DNA from 2 places in the Actinacidiphila sp. bgisy145 genome. Region 1 is predicted to be linked to the other one. Evidence: riboswitches for the same ligand, from Rfam matches in the RefSeq annotation. Region 1 holds a riboswitch; the other holds the start of a gene.
What was found. A riboswitch is a leader RNA that binds a small molecule or an ion and turns the genes downstream of it on or off. The one in region 1 is predicted to bind glycine.

Region 1 (3,672 bases):
TCGGAGCAGGCCAAGCCGGACGGCCTGGTCGTGGTCGAGCCGGGCACCGAGCGGGCGCTGCTGGACCCGATGCCGGTGCGCACCCTGCCCGGCGTCGGCCCGGCCACCGCCGAGCACCTGCGCCGGGCCGGCATCCTCACCGTCGCCGAGATCGCCCAGGCGGGCGAGGCGGAGCTGGTGCGGCTGCTCGGCAAGGCCCACGGCGCGGGCCTGCACGCCATGGCCGCCGGCGTCGACAACCGCCCCGTGGTCGCCGACCGCGACGTCAAGTCCATCTCCGTCGAGGACACCTTCGACAGCGACCTCACCGACCGCGCCCATGTGCGGTACGAGATCGACCGGCTCGCCGAGCGCTGCGTGCAGCGGCTGCGCGGCGCGGGCCGCTCCGGCCGCACCGTCGTGGTGAAGGTCCGGCGGTACGACTTCTCCACCCTCACCCGCTCCGAGACGCTGCGCGCCCCCACCGACGACCCGGCCGTCGTCCGCGAGACCGCCCGCCGGCTGGTGGAGGCCGTGGACACCACCGGCGGGGTGCGGCTGCTCGGGGTGGGCGTGGCGGGGCTGGCCGACTTCACGCAGGAGGACCTGTTCGCGCAGGCCGAGGGCGAGCGCGCGCTGCACGGCGGCCCCGAGCCGGACGCTCCCGAGCCGCTGCCCAGCAGCCCGCCGCCCGCGGCCGAACGGGCCGACCGCTGGATGCCCGGCCATGACGTCACCCACGACAGCTACGGCGCCGGATGGGTGCAGGGCAGCGGCGTCGGCCGGGTGACGGTCCGCTTCGAGGTGCCCACCGACACCGTGCCCGGCCGGGTGCGCACCTTCCCCGTGGACGACCCGGCACTGCGCCGCAGCGACCCGCTGCCGCTGGCCGCCCAGCAGGCTCACTCCTCGTCGGCCAGCTCCCCGAAGTCCCCGGACGGCGCCGGCTCGGCCGCCGAGCGCGGCACGTCCATCCCGTAGTGGTGGTAGAGCTGCAACTCCTGCTCGGGCGACAGGTGCCGGCCCACCCCGAAGTCCGGGGCGTCCTTGATCAGCGCCTTCTCGTACGGCACCCGCAGCTTGTCGCCGTCCAGCTCGCTCGGGCCGAGCGGCACGAAGGCGTCCCGGGTGAACAGGCCGGTGCGCACCGCGGCCCACTCCGGTGTGCCGGTCGCGTCGTCGAGGTAGACCTCGTCCACCGTGCCGATCCTCGTCCCGTCACGGTCGAAGGCGCGGCGGCCGATCAGGCTGCGCGGATCGATGTCGGTCTGCACGGTCCCTCCAACCAGTCCAACCAACCCCAGGCCGCCGCCGTACGGCGGCCGCTGGTACCTACCCAAGGCCACAACCGGGGCGGTGTCGACTCGGCACCTGTTCCGACCCCTGTTCGGAACGCGCTGGTAGGCTGGACAGCGGCCGTCGACCCCGTGCGGGAGAGTCCTCCGAGAACCCCGCCTGGCGGCGGTTGGCGGAGGGCGCCGAAGGAGCAAATCCTCCCCGGAAACTCTCAGGCATCCGTACCGCTCGGGTGAGGTCACTCTGGAAAGCAGGACCTGTCCCGGAAGCAGAGCGGCCGCCGGGACGCGTCCTCACCGACGGTGAAAGCCGCCCTGTGGGCCGGGGCGGTGAAGCTCTCAGGTTGTGATGACAGAGGGGGAGGCCGTACGGGTGCCCTGGCGGCACCCCCCGAAGGTCGTCACGGACCAGGAGGCCCCCGAAGATGAGTGACCGCCGAACCACCCTCGCCGAGCTGGAAGCAGGCCGGCCCTTCGCCCGCCGCCACATCGGTCCCGACGTCGAGGCGCAGGCCAAGATGCTCGCCCAGGTCGGCTACGGCTCGCTGGACGAACTGACCGCCGCGGCCGTCCCCGACACCATCAAGAGCACCGAGGCGCTCGCCCTGCCGGCCGCCGTCACCGAGGCCGAGGCGCTCGCCGAGCTGCGCGCGCTCGCCGACCGCAACCAGGTGCTCACCCCGATGATCGGCCTGGGCTACTACGGCACCTTCACCCCGCCGGTCATCCTGCGCAACGTGCTGGAGAACCCCGCCTGGTACACCGCCTACACCCCTTACCAGCCGGAGATCTCCCAGGGCCGCCTCGAAGCGCTGCTGAACTTCCAGACCGTCGTCGCCGACCTCACCGGCCTGCCCACCTCCGGGGCCTCCCTGCTGGACGAGGGCACCGCGGCCGCCGAGGCGATGGCGCTGTCCCGCCGGGTCGGCAAGGTCAAGAACGGCGTCTTCCTGGTCGACGCCGACACCTTCCCGCAGACCCTGGCGGTGATCCGGACCCGGGCCGAACCGACCGGCGTCGAGGTCGTCACCGCCGACCTGTCCGCCGGCATCCCCGCCGACGTCGCCGAGCGCGGCGTGACCGGTGTGCTGCTCCAGTACCCGGGCGCCTCGGGCGCCGTCCGCGACCTGCGGCCGGTGATCGAGCAGGCGCACGAGCTGGGCGCGATCGTCACCGTGGCCGCCGACCTGCTGGCGCTGACCCTGCTCACCCCGCCCGGCGAGCTCGGCGCGGACATCGCGGTCGGCACCACCCAGCGCTTCGGCGTCCCCATGGGCTTCGGCGGCCCGCACGCCGGCTACATGGCCGTCCGCGACGCCTATGCCCGCAACCTGCCCGGCCGCCTGGTGGGCGTGTCGGTCGACGCCGACGGCGACACCGCCTTCCGGCTCGCCCTCCAGACCCGCGAGCAGCACATCCGCCGGGAGAAGGCCACCAGCAACATCTGCACCGCGCAGGTGCTGCTCGCCGTGATGGCCGGCATGTACGCCGTCTACCACGGCCCCGACGGGCTGGCCGCCATCGCGCGCCGCACCCACCGCTACGCCGCGGTGCTCGCCGCGGGCCTGCGCGCGGCCGGCGTGGAGGTCGTCGAGGACGCGTTCTTCGACACCCTGACCGCCCGGGTGCCGGGCCGGGCCGCCGACGTGGTGGCCGCCGCCCGCGCCGCGGGCGTCAACCTGCGGCAGACCGACGCCGACCACGTCGGCATCGCCTGCGACGAGACCACCGACCGCGCCGCGCTGACCTCGGTGCTCGCCGCGTTCGGCGCGGACACCGAGGACACCGCCGACCTCGACGCCCTCGACGCGGCCACCGCCGACGCGCTGCCGGCCGCGCTGCTGCGCACCGGCGACTACCTCACCCACCCCGTCTTCCACCGGCACCGCAGCGAGACCTCGATGCTGCGCTACCTGCGCCGGCTCGCCGACCGCGACTACGCCCTGGACCGCGGCATGATCCCGCTGGGCTCGTGCACCATGAAGCTCAACGCGACCACCGAGATGGAGCCGGTCACCTGGCCGGAGTTCGGCGCGCTGCACCCCTTCGCGCCCGCCGACCAGGCCGAGGGCTACCTCAGCCTGATCCACGGCCTGGAGGACCAGCTCGCCGCGATCACCGGCTACGACAAGGTCAGCCTCCAGCCCAACGCCGGGTCGCAGGGCGAACTGGCCGGGCTGCTCGCGGTCCGCGCCTACCACCGCGCGGCCGGCGACCTGGACCGCACGGTCTGCCTGATCCCGTCCTCCGCGCACGGCACCAACGCCGCGAGCGCGGTGATGGCCGGGATGAGCGTGGTCGTCGTCAAGACCGGCCAGGACGGCGACGTGGACGTCGACGACCTGCGGGCGAAGATCGAGCAGCACCGCGACCGGCTCGCCGTGCTGATGGTCACCTA
Region 2 (3,672 bases), on a different contig from region 1:
CGATCCGGCGCAGGTCGGCCCAGGGGATGCCGAGGCCGCCGCCGGCGCTGTGCGGGTTGAGCCAGAGTCCGGACCGGTCCGGGAAGAGGGTCTGGGCGATGTCCCGCCCGGAGACCACTTCGTGCTCGCGGTTCCACCCGCTGGCGGCCAGTTCCCGCGGCGAGGTGAAGCACGGCGCGTAGCCGTAGCCGCCGATCTCCATCGTGCCGTACTGCGCGTCGGGCGTGCCGGGGGCGCCCTGCCACAGCAGCATCCACACCTGGCCCTCGGCGAGTGACGCGAGCAGGTTCTCGTATGCGTCGAACCGGCCGGGTGCCACCTGGAGCAGCATCTGCTCCACATGGCCGGCCTGCGCCGCACCGCCTTGCGCGCCCGCGATCACGTGGGACCGCCCCTTTCCCTTCGTACTGCTCTTCGCACGACATCAAACCAGGTCGAGTGTGCCCAGCGGTATGCCCGCCGACTCAAACCGAACCGGCTATAGACGCGGTATACGACCGCTGAACGCGTGCGCCGAGCCGCACCTGCCGTGGCCCTGCCCCGTGCCGTGCCGTGCCGTGCCCGGGCTCAGTCGCGGGCGAAGAACGGCCGCACCGTCTCCAGCATCCAGTCCCCCACCGGGTCCTGCGCCACGTCCAGCAGGATCAGGTGCACCGGCCACGGCGGCTGGGCCGCACCCATCGCCCGGCCGAGCGCGTCCATCGCGGCCGACCGGTCCGCCTCGGTCCAGCGGTCCAGCTCCACGCCGACGAACAGCGCCGGCGGCTCCTCCTCCACCACCGCCAGGGCCCGCCGGCCGCTCAGCACCACCGAGGTGACCGCGAACTCGCCGGCCGCGGCGGCCAGGAAGTCCACCGGCTCCTCGTCGTGGTCCGGCTCCCACAGCCGCACCCGGGCGCCGGGCGGCGCGTCGCCGCCGCGCACCCCGGCGAACGCCGCCTGGCGCTCGCCCTGCGCCGGGCGGCACAGCTCGGCCACCGCGGCCGGCGGCAGCGGCACACCGACCGCGCCCCCGGGGTTGACGGCGATCCCGACCAGCGGCGGCAGCCCGCGGGCGAACTCGTGCACCGGCGCGACCGTGCAGGGCATGCCGTCCGCGGCCTGCCGGAACTGCTGCTCGGAGCTGAACACCGGCACGTAGGGCGCGCCGCCCAGCACGACCGTCGGCAGGTCCAGGCCGGCCGCCTCGCGCGAGCCGCCGTTCGGCAGCGGCACCCACACCCGGGACCGGCCGAGCACCTCCAGCAGCCTGGGCGTGGCCGAGGGGTTGCCGAGGCTGGCGCTCAGCACCTCTTCCAGCTCGTTCGCCGGCCATGTGTACGGCGCCGGATTCTCCATGTCCACCCTTGTCCGCCCGAGTACCGCGTCTGTAGCGTCGTGCCCCGGAAACCCTAACGGCTGCCGGGGGCCGCGCACCCTGGGCATGCAATGATGAAGCCGACAACTTGCATACCGGCCGTTCGAGGCCGCGCGGGAGAGTCCCGGACCGGTGCACGCGACCTGCTCGCGGGCGGCGGGCCGGGCGCCGAAGGAGCAAGTCCTCCCTTGAATCTCTCAGGCACAGATACCGCGCGGGCGAGGCAGATCTGAAAAGCGACGGAGCCGTCGGCGCACCCCTGGGGGTACCCGCCCGGCCCCGCCCACCCAAGGTGCAAACCGTGACCCGCCGGTGCGGGGTTCACGGTGAACCTCTCAGGTTCCGATGACAGATGGGGAGCATCCGATCCGTCGTCCCCTTTCTCTCTTCACCGAGACCGAGCCTGGGAGCCCGTCACCGATGAGCGAACCCCGCCGTACCGCGCTCGACGCCCTGCACCGCGCCCTCGGCGCGACCATGACCGACTTCGCCGGCTGGGACATGCCGCTGCGGTACGCCAGCGAGCGCGAGGAACACCAGGCGGTGCGCACCCGCGCCGGCCTGTTCGACCTGTCGCACATGGGCGAGATCACCGTGACCGGCCCGCAGGCGGGCGAGGCGCTGGACCACGCCCTGGTCGGCCACCTGTCCGCGCTGGCGGTGGGCCGGGCCCGCTACACGATGATCTGCGCGCCCGACGGCGGCATCCTCGACGACCTGATCGTCTACCGGCTGGGCGCGCGGGAGTTCATGATCGTCGCCAACGCCTCCAACGCGCAGACCGTGCTCGACGCGGTCGCGCTGCGGGCGGCGGAGTACGACGCGCAGGTCCGCGACGACCGCGAGGCGTACGCGCTGCTGGCCGTCCAGGGCCCGCAGGCCCCGGCGATCATGAAGGCGGTGACCGACGCCGACCTGGACGGGCTGAAGTACTACGCCGGGCTGCCCGGCACCGTGGCCGGGGTGCCGGCGCTGATCGCCCGTACCGGCTACACCGGCGAGGACGGCTTCGAGCTGTTCGTGGCGCCGGGCGACGCCGAGCGGCTGTGGCAGGCGCTCACCGAGGCCGGCGCGCCCGCGGGCCTGGTGCCGTGCGGGCTGTCCTGCCGGGACACGCTGCGCCTGGAGGCGGGCATGCCGCTGTACGGGCACGAGCTGACCGCCGCGGTGACGCCGTTCGACGCGGGGCTGGGCCGGGTGGTCAAGTTCGACAAGCCCGGGGACTTCGTCGGGCGCGCCGCGCTGGGCGCCGCCGCCGAGCGGGCCGCCGACCTGCCGCCGCGCAAGCTGGTCGGGCTGGTCGCGCGGGGCCGCCGGGTGCCGCGGGCCGGCTACCCGGTGACCGACGCCTCGGGCACGGTGATCGGCGAGGTCACCTCGGGGGCGCCGTCGCCGACCCTGGGCAAGCCGATCGCGATGGCGTACGTGGACGCGGCGCACGCGGCGCCCGGCACGCCGGACGTCGCGGTGGACATCCGCGGGACGCGGGAGCCGTACGACGTCGTGGCGCTGCCGTTCTACAAGCGCGAGCGCTGAGCGCGGGGCTCCGGCGCGAGCCGGGGCCCCGGCACTGACCGCGGGGCTCCGGCACCGGCTGGCGCCCGAACCGACCGGGACCCGGGCGCCCCGCCCCCGCACCCCCACCCTTACCTTTCCGTTTGCCGTGCCGCGCACGCGAGCACCCCTGCCGATCCGGGAGAATCCACCCATGAGCATCAACCCTGAGCAGCTTCGCTACAGCAAGGAGCACGAGTGGCTGTCGGCCCCCGCCGACGGCGCGGCCACCGTGGGCATCACCTCGCACGCCGCCGACGCGCTCGGTGACGTGGTCTTCGTCCAGCTCCCCGAGGTGGGCGCGACGGTGACCGCGGGCGAGACCTGCGGCGAGCTGGAGTCCACCAAGTCCGTCAGCGACCTGTACTCGCCGGTCGGCGGGGAGGTCACCGAGGTGAACCAGGACGTGGTGGAGGACCCGTCGCTGGTGAACTCCGCCCCCTTCGAGGGCGGCTGGCTGTTCAAGGTGAAGGTGGCCGAGGAGCCGTCCGACCTGCTGTCCGCCGCCGAGTACGACGCTTTCATCGAGAGCTGAGGGAACCCCGCGATGTCGCTGCTGAACCAGTCCCTGCACGCGTTCGACCCCGACGTGGCCGCGGCGGTCGACGCCGAGCTGCGCCGCCAGCAGTCCACGCTGGAGATGATCGCGTCCGAGAACTTCGCGCCGGTCGCCGTGCTGGAGGCGCAGGGCTCGGTGCTGACCAACAAGTACGCGGAGGGCTACCCGGGCCGCCGCTACTACGGCGGCTGCGAGCACGTCG

Region 2: linked by a shared signal. The riboswitch ahead of gcvT (glycine cleavage system aminomethyltransferase GcvT) and the one ahead of gcvP (aminomethyl-transferring glycine dehydrogenase) in region 1 are both predicted to bind glycine.

Annotation. Positions count from the first base shown of each region.
Region 1 is NZ_JBYIRL010000014.1:178,474-182,145, reverse strand. Features, by position in the region: gene AC3ERT_RS15460 (DNA polymerase IV) at 1-960, shown strand, start outside; gene AC3ERT_RS15455 (PRC-barrel domain-containing protein) at 882-1,253, opposite strand; glycine riboswitch at 1,400-1,512, shown strand; glycine riboswitch at 1,514-1,637, shown strand; gene gcvP (aminomethyl-transferring glycine dehydrogenase) at 1,700-3,672, shown strand, end outside.
Region 2 is NZ_JBYIRL010000008.1:222,634-226,305, forward strand. Features, by position in the region: gene AC3ERT_RS10015 (enhanced serine sensitivity protein SseB C-terminal domain-containing protein) at 1-382, opposite strand, end outside; gene AC3ERT_RS10020 (enhanced serine sensitivity protein SseB) at 568-1,338, opposite strand; glycine riboswitch at 1,462-1,580, shown strand; gene gcvT (glycine cleavage system aminomethyltransferase GcvT) at 1,778-2,893, shown strand; gene gcvH (glycine cleavage system protein GcvH) at 3,066-3,446, shown strand; gene AC3ERT_RS10035 (serine hydroxymethyltransferase) at 3,459-3,672, shown strand, end outside.